DNA from 3 places in the Bradyrhizobium sp. BR2003 genome. Region 1 is predicted to be linked to each of the others. Evidence: predicted binding sites of a transcription regulator. Region 1 holds the regulator's gene; each other region holds the start of a gene.
What was found. Region 1 encodes PhoB, which activates phosphate uptake and scavenging genes when phosphate is short. Its sites were predicted from a motif close to TGTCATNNANCTGTCAT; they were not measured.
Positions count from the first base shown of each region.

Region 2: the regulator PhoB is predicted to act here: its motif matches at 1,397-1,413, upstream of E2I15_RS31675 (DUF2794 domain-containing protein).
Region 3: the regulator PhoB is predicted to act here: its motif matches at 1,398-1,414, upstream of ppk2 (polyphosphate kinase 2).

Region 1 covers NZ_SMYJ01000033.1:12,729-14,994, reverse strand. Annotated here, with positions in the region: gene phoU (phosphate signaling complex protein PhoU) at 1-545, shown strand, start outside; gene phoB (phosphate regulon transcriptional regulator PhoB) at 690-1,400, shown strand; gene E2I15_RS28255 (GcrA family cell cycle regulator) at 1,639-2,151, opposite strand.
Region 2 covers NZ_SMYJ01000037.1:11,034-13,299, reverse strand. Annotated here, with positions in the region: gene E2I15_RS31680 (Bax inhibitor-1/YccA family protein) at 1-723, shown strand, start outside; gene E2I15_RS31675 (DUF2794 domain-containing protein) at 969-1,340, opposite strand; gene E2I15_RS31670 (DUF1223 domain-containing protein) at 1,882-2,266, opposite strand, start outside.
Region 3 covers NZ_SMYJ01000015.1:73,602-75,867, reverse strand. Annotated here, with positions in the region: gene E2I15_RS10270 (transporter substrate-binding domain-containing protein) at 1-146, opposite strand, end outside; gene ppk2 (polyphosphate kinase 2) at 369-1,232, opposite strand; gene E2I15_RS10260 (fumarylacetoacetate hydrolase family protein) at 1,480-2,266, shown strand, end outside.

The sequences.
Region 1 (2,266 bases):
ACAATCTGCAGCGCAACATCGAAGAGCGCGCGGTGCTGACGATCGCGCGCCGCCAGCCGATGGCGATCGACCTGCGCGAGATCGTCAGCGCGATGCGCGTCGCGACCGACCTCGAGCGGATCGGCGACCTCGCCAAGAACATGGGCAAGCGCGTCGCGGCGCTGGAGAGCGATTTCCAGCCGCTGAAGCTGATCCGCGGCCTCGAGCACATGACCGACCTCGTGCTGTCGCAGGTCAAGTCGGTGCTCGACGCCTACGCCGCGCACGACCTGCCGGCGGCGATGAACGTCTGGAAGGGCGACGAGGAGGTCGATGCGATCTGCACCTCGCTGTTCCGCGAACTGCTCACCTACATGATGGAAGATCCGCGCAACATCTCGTTCTGCATCCATCTGATGTTCTGCGCCAAGAACATCGAGCGGATCGGCGATCACGCCACCAATATCGCCGAGACCGTGTTCTACATGATCGAGGGCCAGCAGATCACCGACAAGCGCCCGAAGGGGGACATGACCACTTTTGCCACCACGGTGCCGGGCAACTGAGGCATGATCGGCAAGCGCGGAACCGGCAAGAGCGAAACGGATGATCCTCGCGACAAATCGTTTCCGCGGGGACTATGCTCGAGGAAGTAAGCGTTTCGGTTTGCGTCTGGGCAACGGATCACCACAGAGAAAGAACTTAAACCGATGAGCGCACGCATTCTGGTAGTCGAAGACGAGGAAGCGCTGACGACGCTGTTGCGCTACAACCTCGATGCGGAAGGCTACGATGTCGAGACGGTGGGGCGCGGCGACGATGCCGACACGAGGCTGAAGGAGCGCGTTCCCGACCTCGTGGTCCTCGACTGGATGCTGCCGGGCCTGTCCGGCATCGAGCTGTGCCGCCGCCTGCGGGCGCGGCCCGAGACCAAGCAGCTTCCGATCATCATGCTGACCGCGCGCGGCGAGGAAAGCGAGCGCGTGCGCGGGCTTGCTACCGGCGCCGACGATTACATCGTCAAGCCGTTCTCGGTGCCGGAACTGCTGGCGCGGGTGAAGGGCCTGTTGCGCCGCGCGAGCCCGGAGCGGCTTGCGACCGTGCTGACCTATGGCGACATCGAGCTTGACCGCGAGAAGCGCCGCGTGGCGCGCTCGGGCCGTCCGATCGATCTCGGGCCGACCGAGTATCGCCTGCTCGAATTCTTCCTCGAGCATCCCGGCCGCGTGTTCAGCCGCGAGCAGCTGCTCGACAGCGTCTGGGGCCGCGACATCTACATAGATGAGCGCACCGTCGACGTGCATATCGGCCGCCTGCGCAAGCTGCTCAATCCCGGCCGCGAGCAGGATCCGATCCGCACCGTGCGCGGCGCGGGCTACGCGCTCGACGACCGCTTTGCCAAGGCCGAGCCGCAGCCGTAACGGGCGCGTGGCCATCACAAGCCGTGACATGGCGTCGTCCCGGCGAAAGCCGGACCCATAACCACCAATGGGTGTTGTTAGAAAGCCGTCTGGCCGCTTGCCGATTGCGCCGGCCGCGGCGTATGGGTCCCGACTTTCGCCGGGGCGACGCGGGTAATGCATCCGGGCTACGAGCCACAAAAAAATCCCCGCTTTCGCGGGGATTTGTTTTTCAGGTCTTCCGTAGTTTCCCGAGTGCTCACTTGATCTGCGGTTTCGCCGACGGCCGGCGGCGGTCGGCGGCGGGCTGGTAGGCGACGCGCGAGTGATGCGCGCAATAGGGCAGGCCGGCGAGCGCCTTGCCGCCGCAGAAGAAGAATTCCGGGCTCGAGGGATCGCCGACCGGCCAGTGACAGGTGGCCTCGTTGAGCTCGAGCAGCGACAGCCGCTGGCTCATCGGCACCACATTGTCGTAGGAGATCGGATCGGGCTCCATCTCGACCTCGAAGGAGTGCGCCAGCGCGGTGTTGCCGCGCGACACCGGCCGCGCCACCCGCATCATGTGCTGGGCAGGGCGGGCCTTGCGCTGCCGCGGCGCGGCCGTCGAGGGTGCCTTGGCGCGGCCGGAGAGGCCGAGCCGATGCACTTTGCCGATCACGGCGTTTCGCGTCACATTGCCAAGTTCCGCCGCGATCTGGCTGGCCGACAGGCCGGACTCCCAGAGCTTCTTTAGCTGCTCGACGCGATCGTCGGACCAGGTCAATACAGTCATCGCATTCTTCCCTTCGCGTAGCGCCGGCCAATCATTGGAGCGGCGCTGCGAGCCAATCTGGACAAATATCCCTGCGGCCAGAATCCCTTAGCCCTCGCCGGGCACGGTGTTGCGC
Region 2 (2,266 bases), on a different contig from region 1:
GTCGACGCCGGTCTGCGCGCCTACATGCTGCGCATCTACAACTACATGAGCATCGGCCTGGCCATTACCGGCCTCGCCGCGCTCGGCGTCTATATGGGCGCGGTGACCACCGACCAGTCGGCCGCCGTCGCCAAGTTCGGCAACGCCTATCTGACGCAGTTCGGCTATGCGATGTTCGTGAGCCCGCTGAAGTGGCTGTTCATCCTCGCCCCTCTGGCGATGGTGTTCGTCATCTCGGCCGGCATCAACCGCCTGCAGCCCGCGACCGCCCAACTCCTGTTCTGGGTGTTCTCGGCGCTGATGGGTCTGTCGCTGTCGTCGATCTTCCTGGTGTACACGCACACTTCGATCGTGCGCGTGTTCTTCATCACCGCGGCGACGTTCGGTGCGCTGAGCCTCTACGGCTACACCACCAAGCGTGACATGAGCGGCATGGGCTCGTTCCTGTTCATGGGTCTGATCGGCATCATCATCGCGAGCCTGGTCAACCTGTTCCTGGCGAGCTCGGCGCTGCAGTTCATCGTGTCGGTGGTCGGCGTGCTGGTGTTCGCGGGCCTCACCGCCTGGGACACCCAGCGGCTGAAGAACGACTACATCTACGGCTACGCCTCGCAGGGTGGCGTGATGGCAGAGCGTGCGGCAATCACGGGTGCGCTGTCGCTCTACCTGAACTTCATCAACCTGTTCACGCTGCTCCTGCAGCTGCTCGGCCAGCGCGACTAAGCGCCTCGAGCGAGCCAATCGATCCAAGCCCCGGCCATCGTGCCGGGGCTTTTTCTTTTGGACGAGGCATGATGTGGCGTAGCCCGGATGAAGCACAAGCGTAATCCGGGACAAGTTCATCCATGGCTTCGGCATTTGTAGCCCGGATGAGCGAAGCGACATCCGGGACGGTCTTCATCAGGTAGGTACAGCTTGCCCGGATTTCGCTTCGCTCCACTCGGGCACAGCAGGCTAACCTGACGCGCTTACACCAGCGACAGCTTGCGATCGATCACGAACAGCACGCGTTCGAGTTCATGGCCGCGGCGTAGGATCAGGCCGGTCGCGGAAATCACGCTGTACATGCCCTGCTTGCGCGCAAGCCGGGGATCCTTCTCGATCCGGTAGATCGGCATTTCGGATGCGCGCCGGAACACCGAGAACACGGCACGGTCCTTCAGGAAGTCGATCGCATAGTCGCGCCACTCGCCGTCGGCGACCATGCGGCCATAGAGATTGAGAATGCGGTTGAGCTCAAGTCGATTGAAAGTCACGCGGTTGGGCTGAGGAGTCGCGGCGGCGGTGCGCGCCGCGGCACGACTCCCGCTCGGATCAGTGTCCTCCGAGATCAAACTCATCGAGCGCCTCCTGTCACCTCGGTGACGATCGGGTTCCGAAGGCCCCTCGTCGGGATCGTCACGAGAGTGACATGATCGCGCTAAGCGAGGGGGCCCGCAAGGGGCCAATCGCAATGCAACCGGGCCTTAACCACCGCCGCGCGCGGCGGATTGTCCGGAAAACAGCAGAGTCACGGGAACGTTAGCGGAATCATATTGCTGCCCCACTTCCGCCCATCGCCCGCCCCGCTGCCCTGCGAAAAGGAAATCCTGCGTTGGCCCGGTCCTTTCGGTTCCGGATTCCTCAGCCCCCAGCCCCCCGGGGCCGTCGGGATCGGGCCTGTTCGCAGGGGAGTCAAATCCCAACACTGGGCCAACGAAAGTTGGTCCTTTTTGTTTTTGGGACCTGCGCAAGCGGGACGCGCGGAAGCCCCCGGCGCTTTCCTTTCGGCAAATCACTGGATGCACGTTCGTCGCCATGCGCGGCTGCACGACAACACGCGTGCGGTCCAACGACGCGACGGGCGGAAGCCGGCGCATCGCGCTTGACCGCAGCGAGACGCTAGTGAAGCGAGGTGAAAGCAGCGCCGAGCATCGGGCCCGGCTTCTCGCGGTTGCCGTCCTGGACGTACACCGCCGCAGCATCGACACCGTCACGCGTGATGTTCTCCAGCGGCACGGTCCAGCTCCCGGACGAACCGTTCCAGTCACCGACCTTGAGGAGATTGCGCACCACGTTGTGGTAGGTGATCTCGCGGCCGCGGTTCTCGCCGCGCGCGATCGAGATCGGCACCGACTTCGAGATCGAGCAGATCCAGACCTCGCCGCGCGACACTGCGGGTGACTTCGATGCGGCGACCGACACGTTGATCTGCTTGCCGGTCAGCGTCATCGTCACCGGCACCGACATCACGCTGCCGCTCCTTTCGGTGCTCTTGATGGCGTCC
Region 3 (2,266 bases), on a different contig from region 1:
CGATCCAGCGTGTTGTCGGCTGACGTCTGCGCCGAGGCCGGGGCGGCCATCGCGGCCGCGAGTGCCGCGCCGCTGCCGATCCCGAGCGCATAGCGCAGCGCGTCGCGGCGATCTTCCGAAATTGTGATGTCGTCGGATTGAGTCAAGCGGGCCTCCTTGCACCAGATCGGCGGAAGCCTAGCGTCGGTATCCGGCGCCAGCAATACCGCCGGCCTGCGCCAATAGTAGGCGATAGGGTGGCTATTTCTTCACCTCGCCTTGGACTGAGCTCTCAGCGCACCGTCATGCCCGGGACAAGCCCGGGCATGACGAGGTTGTGGGGACATTCAGCGGTTCCGCGAGCGGGAGAGAATCAGAGATCGCGGCTCTCAATACCGTCCCGGCACGTACATTTCCGGCGGGATCGGGCCGCGGTGATAGTCGGGGTTGCGCACCCGCGGCGGCAGCACCACCGGCTGATGGGTGACCGCCTGATAGGGGATCTGGCTGAGCAGATGAGAGATGCAGTTGAGGCGGGCGCGCTTCTTGTCGACGGCATCGACGATCCACCACGGCGAGTCCTGCAGATGCGTGCGTTCCAGCATCGTCTCCTTGGCCTTGGTGTAGAGCTCCCAGCGGGTCCGCGCCTCGACGTCCATGGGGCTCAGCTTCCACTGCTTCAGCGGATCCTGGATCCGCATCGAGAAGCGGAACGCCTGCTCCTCGTCGGTGATCGAGAACCAGTATTTCAGGAGGATGGTGCCGGAGCGGATCAGCATGCGCTCGAATTCCGGCACCGAGTTGAAGAATTCCTCATACTGCTCGTCGGTGCAGAACCCCATCACCTTCTCGACGCCGGCGCGGTTGTACCAGCTGCGGTCGAACAGCACGATCTCGCCGCCGGCCGGCAGATGCGAGACATAGCGCTGGAAGTACCATTGCGTGCGCTCGCGCTCGTTCGGCGCCGGCAGGGCCGCGATCCGGCAGACCCGCGGATTGAGCCGCTGGGTGATGCGCTTGATCACGCCGCCCTTGCCGGCGGAATCGCGGCCCTCGAACAGCACGACGACCTTCTTCTTCTCGTGCTGTACCCAGTCCTGCAGCTTGACCAGCTCGCCCTGCAGCCGCAGCAATTCGCGGAAGTAGAACTTGCGGTCGATCGACGGCTTGCCGGCGGCGCCGTCATGCTCGAGCTCGTCGAGCCTCATGTCGTCGAGCTCGAGCTCGAGTTCCTCGTCGAGGCTGTCGGCCATCTCCTGATGGATGCGGGCGCGCAAGGCTTCGTCGTGCAAGGCTTCATCGCGCAAGGCTTCATCCCGGGAGGCTTCGTCGGTGAGGGCGGAGGTCGTCATGAAGGTCCGTCTTTCAGTATGTTAGATGGATCGGACGGCAGCATTGACGGGCGATGTTACCCCTCTATGACAATGCCATGACCGCTGTTTCACGCCGCCGGGCGGACTGTGCTAACAAGTCGACAAAACCAAAAAGGGAGATGTGCCGATGATTTCGCTCACGCCAAAAGACGTCCTGCCGGAGGACGGCACCGCCGGCACGCTGGTCGGACGGGTCTGGCTGCCGCAGGCCGGCGGACCGGCCGTCGTCGCGGTACGGGCAGACGGTGTGTTCGACGTCACGGCGCGGTTCCCGACGGTGAGCGCGCTCTGTGAGGAAAGCGATCCCGCGGCCGCGCTGCGCGCCACCCGCGGCGAGCGGATCGGCGATTTCGAGGCGATCCTCGCCAACACCCCGCCCGACGGCCGCGACAAGGCCAGGCCGCATCTGCTGGCGCCGGTCGATCTCCAGGTGCTGAAAGCCGCCGGCGTCACCTTCGCAATCTCGATGCTGGAGCGCGTGATCGAGGAGCGGGCGCGCGGCAATCCGTCCTCGGCGGACGCGATCCGCAAGGAGGTGGTGCGCCTGGTCGGCGACGATCTCTCCAAGCTGAAGCCCGGCTCCGAGCAGGCGATGAAACTGAAGCAGGTGCTGATCGATCAGAATGCCTGGAGCCAGTATCTCGAGGTCGGCATCGGTCCCGATGCCGAAGTGTTCACCAAGGCGCCGACACTGTCCTCGGTCGGATCAGGCATGGATGCCGGGCTGCATCCGAAGTCGACCTGGAATAATCCGGAGCCGGAGGTCGTGCTTGTCGTCTCCGCCGCCGGCAAGATCGTCGGCGCCGCGCTCGGCAACGACGTCAATCTGCGCGACTTCGAGGGGCGCTCGGCGCTCTTGCTGTCGAAGGCCAAGGACAACAACGCGTCCTGCGCGATCGGCCCGCTGCTCCGGC